3 regions of the Solibacillus sp. FSL R7-0682 genome follow, and region 1 is predicted to be linked to each of the others. Evidence: riboswitches for the same ligand, from Rfam matches in the RefSeq annotation. Region 1 holds a riboswitch; each other region holds the start of a gene.

Evidence for each region. Region 1 has a riboswitch for S-adenosylmethionine ahead of MKZ17_RS01830 (bifunctional homocysteine S-methyltransferase/methylenetetrahydrofolate reductase). Riboswitches for the same ligand answer to the same signal wherever they lie in the genome.
Region 2: linked by a shared signal. The riboswitch ahead of metK (methionine adenosyltransferase) and the one ahead of MKZ17_RS01830 (bifunctional homocysteine S-methyltransferase/methylenetetrahydrofolate reductase) in region 1 are both predicted to bind S-adenosylmethionine.
Region 3: linked by a shared signal. The riboswitch ahead of MKZ17_RS04480 (methionine ABC transporter ATP-binding protein) and the one ahead of MKZ17_RS01830 (bifunctional homocysteine S-methyltransferase/methylenetetrahydrofolate reductase) in region 1 are both predicted to bind S-adenosylmethionine.

Annotation. Positions count from the first base shown of each region.
Region 1 is NZ_JBBOUI010000001.1:348,528-353,078, reverse strand. It holds gene MKZ17_RS01830 (bifunctional homocysteine S-methyltransferase/methylenetetrahydrofolate reductase) at 1-1,782, opposite strand, end outside; SAM riboswitch class I at 1,883-1,980, opposite strand; gene hemG (protoporphyrinogen oxidase) at 2,182-3,564, opposite strand; gene MKZ17_RS01820 (globin-coupled sensor protein) at 3,677-4,551, opposite strand, start outside.
Region 2 is NZ_JBBOUI010000001.1:975,349-979,899, reverse strand. It holds gene MKZ17_RS05090 (gamma carbonic anhydrase) at 1-452, shown strand, start outside; gene metK (methionine adenosyltransferase) at 582-1,778, opposite strand; SAM riboswitch class I at 2,026-2,143, opposite strand; gene pckA (phosphoenolpyruvate carboxykinase (ATP)) at 2,341-3,927, shown strand; gene MKZ17_RS05075 (alpha/beta hydrolase family protein) at 4,094-4,551, opposite strand, start outside.
Region 3 is NZ_JBBOUI010000001.1:892,772-897,322, reverse strand. It holds gene MKZ17_RS04490 (MetQ/NlpA family ABC transporter substrate-binding protein) at 1-156, opposite strand, end outside; gene MKZ17_RS04485 (methionine ABC transporter permease) at 321-989, opposite strand; gene MKZ17_RS04480 (methionine ABC transporter ATP-binding protein) at 982-2,010, opposite strand; SAM riboswitch class I at 2,176-2,283, opposite strand; gene MKZ17_RS04475 (thioredoxin family protein) at 2,345-2,647, opposite strand; gene MKZ17_RS04470 (toprim domain-containing protein) at 2,655-2,981, opposite strand; gene gcvH (glycine cleavage system protein GcvH) at 3,113-3,493, opposite strand; gene MKZ17_RS04460 (arsenate reductase family protein) at 3,574-3,930, opposite strand; gene MKZ17_RS04455 (acyl-CoA dehydrogenase family protein) at 4,037-4,551, opposite strand, start outside.

The sequences.
Region 1 (4,551 bases):
GAGTGTCATATCGTAACGTAAAAACGGTGTAATTAAATAAATTCCATTGAAATATTGGCATGCTGTGTCTAGTAATTCTTTTGCAATCGCGATTCCTTCTGCAGTCGCGGCTTCCTTATCCTCACCGCACGCGGCCATCCTTGCTAGTACTTCATCAGACAATTTAATACCTGGCACCTCGTGATGGAGAAATTCTGCGCTTCTTGATGAAGTAAGCGGCATAATTCCAATATAAATTGGCGTTTCTAAATGCTTTGTCTCCTCATAAATTTCTACAATTTTTTCCTTTGAATAGACTGGCTGTGAAATGAAGTAATCCGCACCGTGCTCAATTTTTTTCTCTAAGCGCGCTACTGCACGGGCAAGTACTCGTACATTAGGATTGAACGCAGCAGCAACTGAGAAATTCGCCTGCTTCCGTAATGATTTACCTGTAAACGAACCACCTTTATTTAATTGCTTAATTAATGAAATGAGCTCCATGGATGACACATCATATACACTCGTCGCTCCAGGGAAGTCCCCAACCTTTGTTGGGTCACCTGTCACAACTAAAATATCATGTAATTCAAGTGCATCAAGTCCCATTAAATGCGATTGTAAGCCGATCAAATTCCGATCACGACATGTTAAATGTGGGAGGGACCGGATTCCATGCTCTTTTAAAATCGCGGCCATTGCAATATTACTAATGCGCGGCGATGCGAGGGAATTATCCGCCATCATCACAACATCTGCTCCTGCTCTCGCTAGCTGCTTTGCCCCTTCCACAAAGCCATCAATTTCTAAATGACGTGGGGTATCTAATTCTACAATAACAGAACGCTCACGCTTCGCTTTTTCATGGAGCGGCTCTTGCTTTCGCGGCTCTGCTTGACGAACGAATTCTGTGCGTCCTAGTAATTTTTCTTTTGTCGTAATTGGCTCTACATTTGCTAAGCGTGCCTTTAACGCTGCGATATGCTTTGGCGTTGTACCACAGCAGCCACCAATTAAACGAACACCTTGCTCTACTAGTTCAACTGCTGCACGGGCAAAGTAATCTGCTTCGGATTCATACACAACACGGCCATCTTCTACGTCCAATAACGAGGCATTTGGATAGGCAGATAAATACGCATTTTGCGGTAAATTTACTCCTTCAAAGGCTTGAATTGTATGAAATGGGCCGAGTCTACAGTTGCTACCCACAATATCTGCACCTAGGCGCTCTAAGTCATGTAGTGCCTCATTCAGCGATTGACCATTTAACAAAACGCCAGGTTCCTGCATTGTTACTTGTGCAATAATTGGTAAGTCTGTTAATGAACGCAATAAATGCACACTGTGTGATAATTCTTCAAAGTCATAATACGTTTCTAATAAAAATCCATCTGGTTCACCAACAAGTAACACATCCACCTGCTCTTTGAAAGCCCTTAAAATCTCCTCCAATGTTGCATCACTTTTTCGGATACCTCGAATTCCACCAATTGTCGCTAATACATACTGTCCTCCTGGAGCTGCCGCAGCTTTGGCAATTTCAATAGCCGCTTTATTAAACTCCTGCACACGTCCCTCAAAACCATAGCGCGCTAATTTGATTGCGTTAGCACCATATGTATTCGTCTGAATAATATCTGCACCTGCTGCAATGTAATCACTATGGATTTTTTCAATAATTTCTGGACGTGCAATGTTCATTTCTTCATGACAATAATCCAGTCCGTAAGAATATAATAATGTTCCGATTGCACCGTCCGCTGTTAACACTTTTGTCTTTAAATCTTCCAGTAATCCCATTACATCCACTCCATCGTTCACAGTATTTTCAGATATATTTGAATATAAAAAAACCTTCTTTAAAAATAAAAGAAGGTTACACAATGTCTGCTGTCATTCCTTCTCATCTTTTGGCAAAAGCCATCTGGATTTAGCACCTGACATAAGTTGGTTGCTGAAGTTTCTTAGGGCCAGTCCCTCGACTTCTCTTGATAAGAATTTTTATGAATTTTTTAAATAATTAAAAGAATCATACCGTTATAAACGAAAAACGTCAATACCCTTTAGCGGGGTAAAGTGAATCTTCTAGTCGTGGACGACCTTTCCCACGACTAGTTAGCTTCACCAATCGGGCTTTTACGGGCAGTTCTTAATTTTACTGCCCGTTTACGCGGGGTAAAGTGAATCTTCTAGTCAATCCTATAGAAGCGTAGCAATTTCCTGTCCTGTCTTTTTACCGTTTTGAATACATGCCCCAATTCCTACTCCGAAATATGAGCAGCCTGCTAACAATAAATTAGGATAACGTACTTCTAAATCTTTTACTACTACGTTTAATGCTTCATTATGAGCTAAATCATAACGCGGCATTTGATCGATCCACTTCGTTATGTTGACGATTGTTGGCTCTTCTTCAATTCCCAAGCTTAAACGAATGTCCTCAAGCGCGACCTTCGTTAGCTCTTCATCTGACATCGCCGCTAACTCCTCATAACGCACATTATTATTTTTATAAAATAATCGAACAAGTAAATTGCCTTGTGCGGACGTATGCTTCCATTTACGGCTTGTCCATGTTGATGCATTACATACTAATTCACTATTGTGTGAAACAATAAAACCCGTCCCATCTGCTGGTAAAACAGAATCCGGTACATCAAAGCCTACATACATAGTCAAAGCAGAAGCAGTTGTAAATTTTTGTAGCTGTACATCAAGCTGTTCATCCTTTAACACATGACGCACCGTTTCATTTGGCACTGCTAATACAACAACATCTGCCACGATTGTTTCATCTTGAAGTATGACTTCATAGCCTACGTCTAACTTGCGAATCTGTTTTGTTGCCGTATTTTTTTTGAATTCAACTTCTGGTAATAGTTCCTCTAATCGATCAATAATAGCTGACAAGCCTTTTTGGAAGGAGATAAACTTTTTATTGGCTGCCTTATCGAATTGTGCACGATTCGCTTCAAAGCCTTTAATGATTGAGCCATATTCATTTTTATAATCAACTAAATAAGGCAACGTAGAGGCTAAGCTCAGCTGATATAAATCCCCGGAGTAAACACCCGCAAGCACAGGTGCAATTTGATTATGAACTAGCTCTTCTCCTAAGAAATGCGCCAAAAAAGAACCAATCGAGCTTTCTTTCGTGAAGCTAGTGTTAGGTAACATTAAATCTTGCAGTGCTCGTTGCTTCCCTTCTTCAGAAACGAGCGTACTAGACATGAGGGAATCCACGCTCATTGGTATCCCAAATGTCGAACCCTCCGGAATAGCATGTAGCTCATTATTAGTATGAATATAAGAGATGCCTGTTTCGTTATAAACAAGCTGCGATTCGAAATCGAGCTCCTTTACTAGCTCTATTACACCTGGGTGCCTTGCAACTATCGAGTCTGCACCCGTTTCCATAATAAAGCCACTTGCCTGTTGGGAGTGAATTTTCCCTCCTAAGTACTCATTTTTTTCAATTAATATTAACCGTGCTTTATTATTTGTTTCCTCTAATTGCTTTTTTAAATAATGCATTGTACAAAGACCTGTAATCCCTCCACCAACTACGACCACTGTTTTCATATATACCTTCTCCAATCCGTTCATGTTTCTTTCTCCAGTATAATCTTTTTTGAATTCATTTTGGACTGATGGATATTACAAATTTTAAACGAAAAAAAGATTAGGGGAAAACTCACCCTAATCCATTAAACTTCTCATTATCTTGTAAGTCTTGCGAAATTGTTGCTAAATTATCCGCTGCAATTGTTACTTCATCAAAGGCAGCTCCTAGTTCAGTAATAACTGAGCCAATTAACCCCACTTCTTGCTCTACAAGATTGCTTTGAATTTTTGTTTCCTTCAATGATTCCACGATTGCAGAAAACTGCGCTTCTGTGCCTTTCATACTTTCTTCACCAGCTTGAACCGCAACTTTAATTTCTTTTAAGGACTCTAATAATCTTGTTGTACGAATATTTGTATTTTGTAATAGTTCTTCCACATTTATCGTAGAATCTTTTGTTTGCTCCGAAAGCTTTCGAACTTCACCCGCTACAACACCAAAACCTTTACCCGCTTCGCCTGCACGTGCCGCTTCAATCGCTGCATTTAATGCTAAAAGGTTCGTTTGGTTGGCAATATTCGTAACAATACCCATCGTTTGCTCCATCTCTTTTGAAATTTCCGCTAACTTTTCAATTTCCAAAGAAATCGAGCCAACCGCATCATGTATAGCATCCATACTCATCGATTGATGTTGAATTTGAACTTTACCATGATGAGCTTGATCTGTAGCAATTGTTGAAAGGTCAATAGCTCTTTTAGTATAGGAAACCATAACATCTGCTTGCGTCGATAGTTGGTGAAACGAAGCATTTGTTTGCTCAGATATTGCCGCTAAATTTGAGGATGATTCAATAATAGAATTACCTACATTGCGTCGTTCTTCCTCTAAACGTTGTTGCATTCTCTCTACGACAGCTTCATATTCCTCTAACACGACTTGCTGTTCGAAATTCAATATTTTTGAAATGGCTTCTAATGTCCGAAAACGTTGTTCATCATTAT
Region 2 (4,551 bases), 630 kb from region 1:
ATGCAACAGTTACTGGTGACGTTTCAATTGGTGCAGAAACATCCATTTGGTTCAATACTGTCATACGTGGCGATGTTAACAAGACAATAATTGGCGAGCGTGTTAGTATACAAGATTTATCATGTCTCCACCAAAGCCCTGCATTCCCGTTAATCATAGAAGATGAGGTAACAATTGGCCATCAAGTTACCTTACATAGCTGTACTATTAAGAAACGAGCGTTAATTGGAATGGGTTCCATCATTTTGGATGGTGCAGAAATCGGTGAGGGTGCCTTTATCGGCGCAGGTAGTCTTGTACCACCAGGAAAAAAAATCCCCCCAAATACATTAGCAATGGGGCGTCCAGCAAAGGTGGTCCGTGAAGTAACGGCCGAAGATCGCGCAGACATGGATCGTATTATTCGTGAATACGTAGAAAAAGGACAATACTATAAATCATTACAAAAGTAACAACAAACTAGCGTTACCGGTTGTATTTGACTTTCTTCCTATTATATAGTGTTTCCGCCCATTTTTTAACTTTCCGTTTACAAAAAGGAGCCATATAAACAATTTGTTTACATTGGCTCCTTATATTTTTTATAGTCCCGCTTTAACTTTTAATTCTGCTGCTTTGTCTGTTTTTTCCCAAGGAACATTTAAGTCCGTACGTCCAAAATGACCATATGCTGCAGTTTGTTTGTAAATTGGACGTCGTAAATCCAGCATTTTAATAATGCCTGCAGGACGTAAATCAAATAGCTCACGTACCCATTCTACGATTTGGCTTTCTCCCACTTTCCCTGTGCCGAAAGTATCTACTGCGATCGATACTGGTTGTGCTACACCAATTGCATATGCTAATTGAACTTCTGCACGGTCAGCTAAGCCTGCTGCTACGATATTTTTGGCAACATAACGTGCAGCATAAGCTGCTGAACGGTCAACCTTTGTTGCATCCTTACCAGAGAATGCTCCACCACCGTGACGTGCATAACCACCGTAAGTGTCTACGATAATTTTACGACCTGTTAATCCTGCGTCCCCTTTAGGTCCACCGATTACAAAACGGCCAGTTGGGTTGATAAAGTATTTTGTCGCTTCATCTAAAAGATTAGCTGGTACAACCGGCTTAATAACGAACTCTTTCATATCTGATTGAATTTGTTCTAATGTCGCTTCTTCATCATGTTGAGTTGAAATAACGATTGTATCTACACGTACTGGTTGGTTGTTTTCATCGTACTCAATTGTTACTTGTGTTTTACCATCTGGACGTAAATAATCTAATTCACCTGATTTTCGCACTTCTGCTAAACGACGTGCTAATTTATGTGCTAAAGAAATTGGTAGAGGCATAAGCTCTGGTGTTTCATTACAAGCGTAACCAAACATTAACCCTTGGTCTCCTGCACCAATAGCTTCTAACTCTTCATCTGTCATTGAACCTTCGCGAGCTTCGAGCGCCTGGTCAACACCTTGCGCGATGTCAGGAGATTGCTCTCCAACTGCTACAAGAACAGCTAAGTTTTCAGCATCAAAACCATATTTACCACGTGTGTAGCCAATTTCTGCTACTGTGTCACGGATAATTCCTTTCATATCTACATACGTAGAAGTTGTAATTTCACCAGATACTAATACTAAGCCTGTTGTTACCGTTGTTTCACAAGCTACACGTGCATTTGGATCTGCTGCTAAAATGGCATCTAAAATAGCATCCGAAATTTGGTCACAAATTTTATCCGGATGTCCTTCCGTTACACTTTCTGATGTAAACAGTCGACGATTTGTCATTTTACTTCCTCCTAATTCACTTTTGCGATTGTTTTGTTTGTTATGATACGGTACTCATTACCCATGTCCGTTTATAAAAATAAACGTCAAGCTATACTGCTTTAACACGAGGTTTTGAAAGGCTGCAATTTATCTATTTTATTAAAAATTAAATTCTTTTTTATTATAAAAACAATAAAAAAATCCCTTCACTCATTGCCGCGCTCATCACGCGTGAGGAAAGGATGTTATCTTTCGTTACCTTTCACTCTTATCGTTCAAGGGAGTTTCCCTTGCATCAGGTTGGCACCAACACGTTACGAAAAGTCGTATTGCAGGTTGCCGGGTTTCATAGGGCCTGCCCCTCCACCAGCTCGGGATAAGAGTATCCGTTCAATTAAATATCTTACGAAAAAACGCATTTTATGTCAACAAATTTTGTCGTATTTATTACACTAAAAAAATCAGAAAAAATAATTCATAATTAGTATAGATTATTGGATGCAATGTGTTATACTATTTTTGAATTAACAAACAACTCCCCTATAAAGGGAATACTATAAAAAAGGATGGTACTTAAGCGATGAATTCGGTAGAAATTGCTAACGAGCTGAAAGAACTTTTAAACGGGGATAATATTAACACACAACTATCCGTTCCACAACTAGTTGAAAAAGCAACATCACGTGGAGAAGCAATGTTAACTGTTGACGGTGCAATCGCAGCTGAAACTGGAAAGTATACTGGTCGTTCCCCTAAAGATAAATATATGGTTGAAGAAGATGGATCAAAAGACAAAATCGACTGGGGTAAAGTAAACCGACCGATTTCATCTGAAGTATTCGACAATTTATACATTAAAGTTATTAATTACTTAAAAGAACGCGACGAACTGTTTGTTTTTAATGGTTTTGCAGGTGCCGACAAAGATTCACAATTATCGATAAAAGTCATCAATGAATATGCTTGGCATAACCTATTCTGTCATCAATTATTCATCCGTCCAACAGCAGAAGAATTAGCTTCACATGTTGCAGATTTCACAATTGTATCTGCACCTAACTTCAAAGCAAATCCAGAAGTTGATGGTACCGGTTCTGAAACATTCATCATAACATCTTTAGAAAAGAAAATCATCTTAATTGGTGGTACTGAGTATGCAGGTGAAATGAAAAAATCAATTTTCGGCATCATGAACTACTTATTACCAGAGCAAGGTATCTTCCCGATGCACTGTTCAGCAAACGTAGGTGAAGAAGGCGACGTAGCTTTATTCTTCGGTTTATCAGGTACTGGTAAAACGACTTTATCTGCTGATGCTGACCGTAAATTAATCGGTGATGATGAGCACGGCTGGTCTGACAACGGCGTATTCAATATCGAAGGTGGTTGCTATGCAAAAACAATCAACCTCTCTGCTGAAAAAGAGCCAGAAATTTATAATGCCATTAAATTTGGTTCTGTATTAGAAAACGTAGTAGTAAATCCAGAAACTCGTGTATGTGATTACGATAACGGTTCATTAACTGAAAATACTCGTGTGGCATATCCAATCGATTATATTGATAATATTGTATTACCATCTGTAGCAGGTCACCCAAAAACAATCATCTTCCTAACAGCAGATGCATTTGGGGTATTACCTCCTATTTCAAAATTAACAAAAGAGCAAGCAATGTACCACTTCCTAAGTGGTTTCACATCTAAATTAGCAGGTACTGAACGCGGTGTTACAGAACCAGAGCCAGTATTCTCTACATGCTTCGGTTCTCCATTCTTACCACTACCAGCAACTGTTTACGCTGAGCAATTAGGTAAGAAAATTGATGAGCATGGCTCACAAGTATTTTTAGTAAACACTGGTTGGACTGGTGGCGAATACGGTGTAGGTAACCGTATGAAACTTTCTTACACTCGTACAATGGTACGCGCTGCCATTGATGGCAAGTTAAATGACGTTGAAACGACACAAGATGGCGTATTCGGATTAAATATCCCAGTAGCAGTTGAAGGTGTTCCGACGGAGGTATTGAATCCTCGTGATGCTTGGTCAGACAAAGCAGCTTATGATAAAAAAGCAGCAGAGCTTGCACATTTATTCAAAAACAACTTCACGAAATTTGCTAATGTAGATGAAGCAATCGTGAAAAAAGGTGGTCCATTAGCATAATAGCTAATGACTTTACACGACATAACGTTTATTCGGAGGAAGGTGTCGTTATAAACAATCGTCCTCTCCGCTATAACAGTGGACTTGTGGAATAAACTTCCTATATTTTTATATCATAAAAAGACACGCTATTAGCAACAGCTGATAGCGTGTCTTTCTTTATACATTATTGAAGCTTCATCCACTCACATAGTTTTCGAACCGTTTTGTAATTGAACTTAGGAGGATAATGATGCTTCAATCCAGAAGAAAACCATGTTTCGACGTCTTTTCCTTGATGTTTTAAATAATGCTCCAGTTGATAGGCATGTTCTATATCGACATGCTGATCGTCCGTCCCATGTATAATTAGAACAGGTGCGTCAATTTCATCTATTTCAAATAAAGGGGTACGCTCCTCGTAATTTTCAGGTACTTTATTTGGAGTACCACCAACTATTCGCTTCAAACCTCTACGCATATCAACCCGTTCCCAATAAGTTGCGCTTGCATCCGAAACACCTGCCCACGTAACAATGGATTGAATATCATTTCGTAAAATTGCAGTCCACAAAACCATTAATCCGCCACGTGAGAAGCCGAATAAATGTACTTTTTGCTGACGTATAAATTGTTTTAATACAT
Region 3 (4,551 bases), 540 kb from region 1:
GATACCTTGCTCTTCTAAAATTGGTTTCACTTTTTCTAATATAACTGCGTGCGGAGTGTTCGATGCACCTACTACTAATTTTTCATCTTCCCCACCACATGCTGCAAGTGCAAAAACTGAAGCACCTAAAATAACGCTTGATAATAATTTTTTCATTGTTTTACCCTACCTTATTTTTAAATTTTTGATTTAGTTTTACGAAACATTTTTTATATTCAGTAAATTCTCCGTGAAGACGCGCCACTAATTAAGTGTGCGTCTATTTTTTAAATACAAAAGCTTCAAAACTAAATCAGTATAATTACGGCCTGCGCCTCTAACTATCGCTTGTCTACCTTTGTTGTAATAAAATCTCCGATGTATTGAATAATAAATACCACGACTAAAATTAAGATCGTCGCCATTAATGTTACGTCAGTACGGTTTCTCTGGAAACCATCTAAGAATGCCAGGTTTCCTAAACCACCTGCACCGATAATTCCAGCCATTGCTGTATAGCCTACTAATGCAACGGCTGTAACAGTAATCCCTGAAATTAGAGCAGGTAAGCTTTCTGGAATTAGCACTTTCCAAATGATTGTTGACGTTTTCGCACCCATTGATCGTGCCGCTTCAATAACTCCTTTATCAATTTCTCGGAGTGCGATTAATACCATACGAGCATAGAATGGTGCAGCACCAATAATTAATGCAGGTAATGCTGCATTCGCACCACGAATTGTTCCTAGAAGGAACTTTGTGAATGGAATTAATAAAATGATTAAAACGATAAATGGAATCGAACGGAAAATATTTACTATTGATCCAGTTAAAAAGTGTGCGGCTTTGTTCGCCCACAACTGATTGTCACTCGTTAAAAAGAGAACAATTCCGATAATAATCCCTAACACGAATGTAATGACCGTAGCAATTGTTGTCATATACAATGTTTCGTATGTTGCCTCCATCATTTTACCCCAGTCAACATTCGGAAATAATTGCTCAAGCATGCTCAATCACCTCCGTTTGAATTTCATGTTGCGCTAAAACATTTAATGCGGCAGTCACTTGATCTGGAGTACCGTCAATATGAATGTATAGAGTACCTAATGAACCACTAGTTGTTGTTGAAATTTTACCGTGAACAATATTTACGACAATATCAAATTGCTTAATGATTTGTGAAATAACAGGTTGCTCTGTCGTTTGACCAACGAAGCTTAATTTTACAATCTTACCAGATGGATGATTCGCTAAAATATGCTCGATGGAAGCTTGCATTTCTTGTGTTTCCCCTGATGCTTGTGATACAAAGTTTTTCGTAATTGGTGCTTGAGGCTGTTGGAATACTTGAAGAACATCCCCTTGCTCAACTACCTTACCGGCTTCCATAACAGCGACACGATGGCATATTTTCCGAATAACATGCATCTCATGGGTAATTAGAACAATCGTTAAGCCGATTTTTTTATTAATGTCTAACAGTAACTCTAATATTGATTCCGTTGTTTCTGGATCAAGTGCTGATGTCGCTTCATCACACAATAAGACTTCTGGATTGTTGGCAAGTGCTCTTGCTATTCCGACACGTTGCTTTTGCCCACCCGATAGCTGTGATGGGTAAGCTTTACCGCGGCCAGATAAACCTACAAGCTCAATTAATTCTTCTACACGCTTTGCACGTGCTTCTTTTGGTACTCCAGCAATTTCTAATGGAAATGCAATATTCTCCTCAACTGTACGAGACCAAAGTAAATTAAAATGCTGAAAAATCATGCTAATCTTTTGTCGCGCTTCACGTAGAGTAGTTCCGGAAGCCTTCGAAATATCTTGGCCGTTGACAATAACTGAACCGGTAGTTGGCTTTTCTAACCCATTTAACAGGCGAATCATTGTACTTTTACCGGCACCACTATAACCGATAATGCCAAATATTTCTCCATTTTTAATCGATAAGTTTACATTATCTACTGCTTTAAGCTCGCCGCTTTTCGTCTTGTAAACTTTCGTTATATTTTGTATATCAATCATTGTTTAAACTCCTTTAATCTGAAATAACCAACCAGTTATTTTCAAAACATTCCTGCACATTTCGCATCTTCGAAATCGAACAAAGGCGTTAAAAGCGCCATCTAACAATAAAAAACCTCTCTACAAAGACAAGTAGAAAGGTTTTCACATATACGCTGAACCGTTCTCTCATCTCTCAAAGATAATCTTTGTGTGAATTGGCACCTTTTCATTAAATATAATGCTGGTTGCCGGGCTTCATAGGGCACTTCCCTCCACCACTCTTTATAAGAGTAACGCTATTAAGTTTATTTATTATGAATGTTACTTTATCATGGTAAACTGCATACGTCAATTATTTTTTTAATATTTCATACAAAAAAGGTACGGATTGAAATGCATATATCTTTTCTGTAATTTGACCATCTTCTGAAATAATTAAGCAAGGTACGCTTTCAATTTTCAATTCGTAAGCTAATTGCTCCATATAATTGATATTTGTCATACCTAATGGAAAATCCGGTAATAATTGCTCAATTACTTCTAACATTTTTTTTGCTACACCACATGTGCCACACATTGGTGTATAAATATATAAGGCTGTTTTCCGATGTTGCTGGATTTGTTGTTCCCATACTTCTTTCGTCCACTGTTCCATCTTGATGTCATCCTTCTTTAATAATAAATTTCGCATCTTTAAGAAGCTTAATTAAAACTTTGGTTGGTGTTTCGGCTACTTCTCGAAATTGAAATGGAATAATTAAATGTTGCGCCTCTGAATAGACGCGGTTCATGAGCTTACGTAATTTTTCACCATTTCGATCTGCATCAAACATCGTCACCATTTCATAATGCTCATATGGTTCTAATAATTCAATTAAATCGTCTTCACTAATTGTACCATTTGTACAAAGAATCTCTACTTGTTCATTAAAAAGCGGGGTAATTTTTAGCTTATCTGAACGTCCCTCAACGATAATACATTTTTCCATTGTGAGCCTCCTTCATAGCTTCTCTAATACTAAGAGCATACCATATGACTCATTATTAAGAATCCTCGCCTATTTTATATTATAAAAAAAACGCTAAAACCTGATCACTCAGATTTTAGCGCAAAAATTAATTATTGTTCGATTAATTCCGCATAAGCGTCAGCATCCATTAAATCTTCTACTTCTGCTTCTACCGATAATTCTACTGTAATCATCCATGCCGTGCCGTATGGAGATTCATTAACGTATTCTGGGTTGTCTGAAAGTTCTTCATTAATAGCTACTACAGTACCTGATACAGGCGCGTATAGTTCAGAAACTGTTTTTACAGACTCAACGCTACCGAATGGCTGGTCTTTTGCAATCTCGTCACCTACTTCTGGTAACTCAACGAATACGATGTCACCTAATTCAGATTGAGCGAAATCAGTAATTCCGATTGTAGCTTTGCCGTCTTCAATTTTTACCCACTCGTGCTCTTTTGTATAACGTAATTCTTTTGGTGTGCTCATGAGAAAACCTCCAAGTAATATGTAGTACATTCATGTTCAGTTTGCCATATTTCGTTCGGAAATTCAACAAGAATAGCGCTTTATTTCCAAGTTTCCGAGAAGTCAGACTCCTTAAATCCTAATGTTAATTTATTACCATCTGTAACGATAGGTCGTTTAATTAACATCCCGTCTGATGCAAGTAATGTTAATTGCTCGTCCTCAGACATATTCGCTAGCTTATCTTTTAAGCCAAGCTCACGGTACTTTTGACCAGATGTATTAAAGAATTTTTTCAATGGCAAGCCACTTGCTTCATAATATGCTTTTAATTGCTCTTTAGAAGGTGTTTGCTCGACAAGATGAATGTTTTCGTATTGGACCCCATTTTCGTCTAACCATTTTTGAGCTTTTTTACAAGTTGTACATTTTGGATATTGAATCAATTGAATTGTCATGCTGGTACTCCTTTTTATCGTGAACTTTCTTCTTATTGTAACGGATTCGCTAGCACAACGCAAAATCGGATGCAGCGTCCTGCACCCGATTTTTTTTTAGTAACTATTAAACTACATACTTTTCAGCTTCAATTAGTTTTGCCGAAGCTTCACGCTTTTTCGGAATTAAGTTGTAAGGGTTGCTACGAGTTAATTTACGTAACGCTGATAAGATCATACGACCATTATCTCCTTCAACTGAAGCAAGTAATGTTTCTTTTGCTTCTTTTTCGATTTCTGCAAATGCTTCTTGACAGAAAATTTGTGTGTATAGAATTTTTTGTGCTGCTTTTTCTTCACCGTCACGCTCAATTGCTTTTTGCGTACGGATTACTGCAGATTCCATTGCATATAATTGGTTTGCAATGTTGGCGATATTCACTAGTACTTCTTGTTCTTGATCTAACTTGGCACCAAATCTTTGTGCCGCTGCACCAGCTACAAGAACAGCAATCTTCTTCGCGTTTTTCACTAAATATTTCTCTTGCTCTAATGCCGCTTCACCAATTTCCTCAGGCATTAACATTAATAGCTCATTTTGTAACTCTTGAGCAACTTGTAATAATGGTAACTCACCTTTAA